2 linked regions of the Desulforamulus hydrothermalis Lam5 = DSM 18033 genome follow. The protein of the gene in region 1 binds, or shares a complex with, the protein of each later gene. Links are inferred from orthologs where the notes say so. Each region holds a gene or a part of one and is shown in the gene's direction. Other genes may lie near its edges.

Region 1 (5,239 bases):
CGGCAGCCTCCTTCCAGGAAACCACCCGGGTGCTGACCGAAGCGGCCATTAAAGGCAAGACAGACCCGCTGTTGGGCCTGAAGGAGAACGTTATTATCGGCAAACTGGTACCTGCCGGCACAGGCATGTCGCGCTACCGCAACATAGAAGTGACCACCGGACAGCAGCAGGAACAGGAAGAAGATTTTGATCTGCTGCTGGCAGCCGGAGAACGCAACCGGGACTACCGGGTGCTGCCGGACGAAAAACTGGATGATTTCGACCTGTCTTTAGAAAAATAACCCTGCCGGAACTAAAAATACAAATTATTGACACGCGTTATAGTAAATGATATTATATGTAAGTGTTTGATTGCAGGAGGGTGGATCACCATGTCTTTGGAGCCTTTAAAGTCAGCACGCAAGAAAACTGTGGGGGCAAAACAGACATTAAAGGCTGTGGAAAAACTTCAAGCCAAGCAGGTGTACTGGGCGGCCGATGCCGAAGCCAGGGTGGTGGATCCTATCCTGCGGATTTGTTCCACAAAAAACATACCCACTGTTAAAGTGGACAGCATGAAAGATTTGGGCAGAGCCTGCGGCATTGACGTAGGCTGTGCCATTGCCTCTATTACTGAGTTTTAACTCGAAGTTCGAGGTTCGAAGTTCGAAGTTCGGTCTAAAGAACCATTCGTTAGCATCGAACCTCGAACCTCGAGTCTCGAACCTCGACCAAGCAGAACTTCGAGAGGAGGTGTAGAGAGAGATGCCTACCATTAACCAGCTGATTCGCAAGGGCCGTGAGGAGGTTGTGTACAAATCCACAGCCCCTGCGCTGAAGGAATGCCCCCAAAAGCGCGGCGTTTGCACCAGGGTTTACACCACAACCCCGAAAAAGCCCAACTCTGCCCTGCGCAAGGTGGCCCGTGTTCGTTTAACCAACGGCATTGAGGTTACAGCATACATTCCGGGCATTGGCCACAACCTCCAAGAACACTCGGTAGTGCTTGTGCGTGGCGGTCGTGTTAAGGACCTGCCTGGCGTGCGTTATCACATCGTACGCGGTGCGCTGGATTCCGCCGGTGTGCAAAACCGCAACCGCGGCCGTTCCAAGTATGGGGCCAAGCGTCCGAAAAAATAAAGTTAAAATATAATTTTTACTTTCAAATATAAAAGAGATTACTGGGTAAAGGGGGGAGAAATGATGCCAAGAAGAGGTGGAATCCCCAAGCGGGAAGTGCTTCCCGATCCTGTGTATGGCAGCAAAGTGGTTACCAAGCTTATTAACCAGGTTATGCTGGAAGGTAAGCGTGGTCTGGCAGAAAGAATTGTTTACGAAGCATTTGAAATAATCCGGGAAAAAACCGGCAAAAACCCTTTGGAAGTTTTTGATGCAGCCATGAAAAACGCGATGCCTGTCCTGGAAGTAAAAGCACGGCGTGTCGGTGGTGCCAACTACCAGGTGCCTGTTGAGGTTCGGGCAGAGCGTCGTCAAACCCTGGGTATTCGCTGGCTGGTAATGTTTACCCGCAAGCGTGCCGGCAAGTCGATGGCTGAGAAACTGGCTGCAGAAATTATGGATGCAGCAAATAACGTCGGAGCAACCGTTAAGAAGCGCGAAGATACACATAAAATGGCAGAAGCCAACAAAGCGTTTGCTCATTACAGGTGGTAAGGGAGGATCATTATGGCCCGACAGTTTCCTTTGGAAAGAACCCGCAACATTGGTATAATGGCCCATATTGATGCCGGAAAAACCACTACCACAGAGCGTATTTTGTTCTACACCGGGAAAGTTCATAAGATTGGTGAAGTACACGATGGCGCAGCCACCATGGACTGGATGGTACAGGAGCAGGAGAGGGGCATTACCATTACATCTGCTGCTACCACTGCCCAGTGGAAAAATCACCGTATCAACATTATAGACACACCCGGGCACGTGGATTTTACAGTTGAGGTAGAACGTTCGCTACGGGTGTTAGATGGTGCGGTGGCTGTGTTTTGTTCGGTCGGGGGGGTAGAACCCCAATCTGAAACTGTTTGGCGGCAGGCCGATAAATATGGCGTGCCCAGAATTGCTTACATCAACAAAATGGACCGCGTGGGCGCTGATTTCTTTAACGGCGTAAACATGATTAAAGACCGACTGGGTGCCAATCCGGTACCGATTCAATTGCCCATTGGCAGCGAAGATCAGTTCCGCGGCATTGTGGATTTGGTAACCAACAAAGCAATTATTTATGTCGATGATCTCGGCACCAAGAGCGAAGAAACCGAAATCCCGGCCGATATGGCGGAGCTGGTGGCTGAATACCGGGAAAAGCTGCTGGAAGCGGTGGCGGAGTTTGACGAAGAACTGATGGTGAAGTACCTGGAAGGCGAAGAGTTAAGTGAAGAAGAAATTAAACTGGCAATTCGCAAAGCCACCCTGGCGGTTAAAATTACCCCGGTACTGTGCGGTTCTTCGTTCAAAAACAAAGGTGTGCAGCCCTTATTGGACGCCATTGTGGATTACCTGCCGGCCCCCACTGATGTGCCGGCCATTCAAGGCATTAATCCCGATACCGGCGCTGCCGATCAACGGATTTCCAGCGACAGCGAGCCCTTTGCTGCGTTGGCCTTTAAGATCATGTCAGACCCCTATGTAGGCAAGTTGACCTACTTCCGGGTGTACTCAGGCGTATTAAACGCCGGGTCCTATGTGTACAACACCACAAAGGGTAAGAAAGAACGAATCGGCCGTATTCTCCAAATGCATGCCAACCACCGGGAAGAAATTCCTCAGGTGTTTGCCGGAGATATTGCCGCTGCTGTAGGACTGAAGGACACCACCACCGGTGACACACTCTGTGACGAAAAGCATCCCATTATTCTTGAATCCATGGAATTCCCTGATCCGGTTATTTCCGTGGCCATTGAACCAAAAACCAAAGCTGACCAGGACAAAATGGGTGTTGCCTTAACCAAACTGTCCGAAGAGGATCCTACCTTCAGGGTAAGCACCAATGAAGAAACCGGTCAGACAATCATCTCCGGCATGGGCGAGTTGCACCTGGAAATTATCGTGGATCGACTGATGCGCGAATTTAAGGTGCAGGCCAATGTGGGAAGGCCCCAAGTGGCTTATAAAGAAACCATTCGTAAAGCCGTTAAGGCAGAAGGTAAGTTTGTGCGTCAGTCCGGCGGTAAAGGCCAGTACGGTCATGTGTGGATCGAACTGGAGCCGATGGAGCCGGGTGGCCCGGGCTACGAGTTTGTTAATAAAATTGTCGGCGGCGTAGTACCCAAAGAGTACATTCCTGCCGTAGATGCCGGTATCAAAGAAGCTATGGAAAACGGTATTTTGGCCGGCTACCCCATGGTTGATATCCGGGCTACCATCTATGACGGGTCTTACCACGAGGTGGACTCCTCGGAAATGGCCTTTAAGATTGCCGGCTCGATGGCCTTTAAAAACGGAGCCGAAAAAGCTAACCCGGTATTGCTGGAACCCATCTTTAAAGTTGAAGTGGTGGTTCCGGAAGAGTACATGGGAGATGTTATCGGCGATTTGAACAGCCGCCGCGGCCGTATTGAAGAAATGGGTCAGCGGGGTAACGCACGGGTTGTCACCGCTTACGTCCCCCTGGCAGAAATGTTTGGCTATGCCACGGACCTGCGCTCCAAAACCCAGGGTCGTGGCACCTACACCATGCAGCACGACCACTATGAAGAAGTTCCCAAAAATATTGCCGAAGGCATTATCGCTAAGCGAAAAGGATAAGCAGAAAGATTCTTTCGCGTGTGAGCAAGGAGGAAAGTAATAACCATGGCTAAGGCTAAATTTGAACGTACCAAACCCCACGTAAACATTGGTACCATCGGTCACGTTGACCACGGCAAAACCACCCTTACCGCCGCCATTACCGTAGTTCTGTCTACCACCGGCGGCGCCCAAGTTAAGCGTTACGACGAAATTGACAACGCTCCCGAAGAGCGTGAACGCGGTATTACCATTAACACCGCCCACGTAGAATACGAAACCGGCAATCGTCACTATGCTCACGTTGACTGCCCGGGTCACGCTGACTATGTTAAAAACATGATTACCGGTGCGGCCCAGATGGACGGCGCCATCCTGGTTGTATCCGCCGCTGACGGTCCGATGCCGCAAACCCGTGAGCACATCCTGCTGTCCCGTCAGGTAGGCGTACCCTACATTGTGGTATTCCTGAACAAAGCTGACATGGTAGACGATCCCGAACTGCTTGAGCTGGTGGACATGGAAGTGCGCGAACTGCTGAACTCCTATGAATTCCCCGGCGACGACACTCCCATTATTGCCGGTTCCGGCCTGAAAGCCCTGGAGTGCGGCTGCGGCAAGCGTGAGTGCGAATGGTGCGGCAAGATCTGGGAGCTGATGGATGCAGTAGACTCCTACATTCCCACCCCTGAGCGGGATGTTGATAAGCCCTTCCTGATGCCGGTAGAAGACGTGTTCTCCATTACCGGCCGTGGTACTGTGGCTACCGGTCGTGTTGAGCGCGGCCAAGTAAAAGTACAGGATGAAGTGGAAATCGTCGGTCTTAACGACAAGCCCCGCAAGACCGTAGTAACCGGCGTAGAAATGTTCCGCAAGCTGTTAGACTTTGCGCAAGCCGGTGACAACATCGGTTGCCTGCTGCGCGGTGTTGACCGTAAAGAAATCGAGCGTGGCCAAGTGCTGGCAAAACCCGGCAGCATTAAGCCCCACACCAAGTACGAAGCAGAGGTATACGTCCTGACCAAAGAAGAGGGCGGCCGTCACACCCCCTTCTTTAACGGCTACCGTCCTCAGTTCTACTTCCGTACCACCGACGTAACCGGTGTGGTACAACTGCCGGAAGGCGTAGAAATGGTCATGCCCGGGGACAACATCAAGATGAAGGTGGACCTGATCACCCCCATCGCTATTGAGGAAGGCCTGCGCTTTGCTATCCGTGAAGGCGGCCGTACTGTAGGCGCCGGCGTAGTAACCGCCATCCGCGAGTAATTTTAGCCGGTCGTGGAACCGGCCCGGCGGGCGGCCAGTCCGCAGGAAACGCCGGGCTTCCGGTCGACTAGCGATGAAGTGGAAGGTTGCTCGCCTTGTGAGGTAATTTTCACGGAGCAGTCCGCAAATCGGACGAAGGGAGAAAGAAAGTATGAAAAGCCAAAAAATAAGAATCAGGCTGAAAGCCTTTGATCATCAAATGCTTGACCAGTCCGCCGGCAAAATTGTTGAAACGGCCAAGCGGACC
Region 2 (2,799 bases), on another replicon or contig:
AACAAAAACCGGTATCAATAACCGGTCAGTCAACACTGTTCATCAATTGATTGGCATAACATTCCGTGCAAATGTGCTCTTTTTTATACACACAAATGAGATGGCGGAAACAGATCCACTGTTTACAGATACTGCATTGCTCACTGCAAGAGGGGCATATCTCATGACCGCAAACGGCACATTCCAGGGGCTTGGGTATTGTCTTTTGACAAATATAACAGACATTTGACATCTTTCGCAATCCTCCGTTAAAATTATATTAACACAATTTTCAGTGTTTTTTCAATTATATAATTAATCTTGATAAAAAAATAATTGTTATATTAAGAAGTGTAAGTAATTGTTTGTAAAAGTTTTGCAAACCCATAACATTATGGTATAATTGTAGTAATTAGAGTAGCCAGGGTTATGCCCTGGTATTTTAATTATTGAGCATACTGGAAAAAATTGCCCTTTTTGGCTGGAAATGATTCTAACTTAAGCAGGAGTTAGATAACCCTTCGTAGAACTAAAAGCAGTATCCTTAACTGTAATTGGTTATACTACAAGGCCTATAAATAGCATCAGCCAGGGGAGGGTGTAATTTTATATAAAAACTCAAACGAATACTCTAACAAAACATGTAACTAAGGAGGAACATTGTTAATGAAAGCTACAGCAGAAAGGATAGAAAAAAACACCGTCCTTTTGGAAGTTGAAGTAGAAACCGAAAAAGTGGAGCAGGCCATGCAGCAGGCCTACCGTAATATTGTAAAAAAGGTGAACATCCCTGGCTTCCGCAAGGGTAAAGCCCCCAGGGCCCTGGTGGAGCGTTTTGTAGGCAAAGAGACCCTGTTTGGTGAAGCTGCTGAAATCATCGTTCCTGAGGCATACATGCAAGCCCTGGAAGAAACCAAAACCGAACCTATCGACCGGCCCAAAATTGACATTGTACAGGGAGAACCGGGTAAACCCCTTATTTTCAAAGCTACCGTAGAGGTTAAACCGGAGGTAACCCTTGGCGAATATAAAGGCATCGAAGTAAAGCGCCCGTCCACTGAGGTTTCCGATGAAGATGTTCAGGCAGAACTGGCACGCCTGCAAAATCGTTATGCCAAACTGGTTACCGTTGAAGAAGGCGAAGTGCAAAAAGACGACATAACCATTATTGATTTTGCCGGTTATGTTGACGGGGAAGCCTTCCCTGGCGGCACAGCGGAAAATTATTCCCTGACCATTGGTTCCGGAGCCTTCATCCCCGGCTTTGAAGACCAGCTTATCGGTGCCAAAGTTGGCGAAGAAAAAGAAGTTAACGTGACTTTCCCGCAAGAGTACCATGCTGAAGACCTGGCCGGCAAACCTGCTACCTTCAAAGTAACTGTTAAGGAAATTAAACGTAAGGAATTAGCGCCCCTGGATGACGAATTTGCCAAAGACGTCAGCGAATTTGATACCCTGGAAGAATTAAAGTCAGATATTCGGAATAAATTAAAGGAAGCTGCCGAGGCCAGGGCTAAATCAGCCGTAGAAAACGGCGTGGTGGAAGCTGTGGCAGCCAATGCCAGCGTGGAAATTCCCGCCGCCATGATAGAACAAAAAGTTGACGAAATGCTTAACAGCGTTGGTCAGCGACTGGCCCAGCAGGGCATCAACCTGGATCAGTATTTCCAGTTCACCAATACCAGCCTTGCTGACATGCGGCAGCGCATGAAGCCGGATGCTGAAAAAACCGTGAAAAACGAGCTGGTTCTGGATGCGGTTGCCCGGGCGGAAAACATTCAGGTTTCCGAAGAGGAAATTAACCAGGAGATCCGGAAGATTGCCGATTATGTTAAACAGGATGCGGAAATTGTACGCAAAACCCTGGAATTACAAGGTGAGCTGGGGCATATATCTCAAGATATAGCCCGCCGCAAAGCGGTTTCCTTCCTGGTGGAAAATGCCAGCATTGTTGAAGACACCGTCCAGGCATAAATTGCATAGATTGGAAAGAGTAAGCCCAAAATAGCCGTTTCATCAAAGATCTCTATAGATCAAGGAGGCGAGGGATTTGTCAGGCTTAGTACCAATTGTTGTAGAACAAACCAACCGGGGCGAGCGGGCCTACGATATTTATTCCAGACTGTTAAAGGATCGCATTATTTTTATCGGCGGCCCAATTGATGACCATGTGGCAGACTTGGTCATTGCCCAATTCCTGTTCCTGGAGGCGGAGGATCCGGAAAAGGATATTCATCTTTACATTAATTCACCGGGTGGTGTTGTAACGGCAGGTTTAGCCATTTACGACACTATGCAGTATATTAAACCTCCTGTATCCACCATCTGCCTGGGGCAGGCTTCCAGTATGGGTTCTTTCCTGCTGGCGGCCGGCACCAAGGGTAAGCGTTATGCTCTGCCCATGGCAAGAATTATGATTCACCAACCCCTAGGCGGTGTACAGGGGCAGGCTACCGATATAGATATTCATGCCAAAGAAATTTTGCGGATGAAAGATCTGTTAAACGAAAAATTGGCTTATCATACCGGACAGCCTTTGGAAAAGGTGGCCAGAGATACCGAGCGTGACTTCTTTATGTCTGCTGAAGAGGCTAAACAGTATGGAATCATCGATGAGGTGATGCCGTATAGGAAGTAAAGATAAAAGAGGTGGAAATATGTTTAACGAGAAAGGCCAGCTTAAATGCTCCTTCTGCGGCAAACTGCAGGACCAGGTCAAGAAGCTTGTGGCCGGGCCCGGAGTATATATCTGCGATGAATGCATTGAATTATGCAACGAAATCATCGAAGAAGAGTTAAGCGACGATCTCGGCCTGGACA

What was found. The genes of interacting proteins can lie anywhere in the genome.
Region 2: the proteins of rpsG (region 1) and tig are in contact, whole or in part, in a crystal structure (PDB 3GTY), measured with the Thermotoga maritima proteins. The link is inferred for Desulforamulus hydrothermalis Lam5 = DSM 18033 from one-to-one orthologs. Residues at the interface, in WP_004081843.1 of Thermotoga maritima: Lys34, Lys52, Lys55, Glu59, Arg62, Gln63, Glu66, Asn67, Lys69, Val71, Arg95, Ala109, Lys110, Lys111, Gly112, Arg113, Pro114, Glu117, Glu121, Ile124, Ala125, Tyr127, Asn128, Asn129, Thr130, Gly131, Lys135, Asp139, Arg142, Met143; in WP_004081061.1 of Thermotoga maritima: Glu122, Val124, Val129, Leu130, Tyr133, Glu188, Gly259, Ile262, Tyr263, Glu266, Ser270, Glu273, Gln274, Glu277, Arg308, Gln311, Ile312, Ser315, Tyr316, Glu325, Arg329, Arg336, Leu363, Phe366, Trp367, Arg373, Leu377, Arg381, Leu384, Glu387.

The regions. Positions count from the first base shown.
Region 1 is NZ_CAOS01000007.1:39,770-45,008, forward strand. Bases 1-2,917 are described here. They hold rpsG (30S ribosomal protein S7), read left to right. Parts: upstream 1-1,182; coding sequence 1,183-1,653; downstream 1,654-2,917. Other genes in these bases: rpoC (DNA-directed RNA polymerase subunit beta'), read left to right, coding at 1-281; DESHY_RS04785 (ribosomal L7Ae/L30e/S12e/Gadd45 family protein), read left to right, coding at 372-623; rpsL (30S ribosomal protein S12), read left to right, coding at 745-1,119; fusA (elongation factor G), read left to right, coding at 1,666-2,917. In the rest of the region: more of fusA, read left to right, coding at 2,918-3,744; tuf (elongation factor Tu), read left to right, coding at 3,790-4,992; rpsJ (30S ribosomal protein S10), read left to right, coding at 5,144-5,239.
Region 2 is NZ_CAOS01000004.1:24,441-27,239, forward strand. It holds tig (trigger factor), read left to right. Parts: upstream 1-645; coding sequence 646-1,953; downstream 1,954-2,799. Other genes in the region: clpP (ATP-dependent Clp endopeptidase proteolytic subunit ClpP), read left to right, coding at 2,030-2,617; clpX (ATP-dependent Clp protease ATP-binding subunit ClpX), read left to right, coding at 2,637-2,799. UniProt on the Bacillus subtilis protein: Involved in protein export. Acts as a chaperone by maintaining the newly synthesized protein in an open conformation. Functions as a peptidyl-prolyl cis-trans isomerase.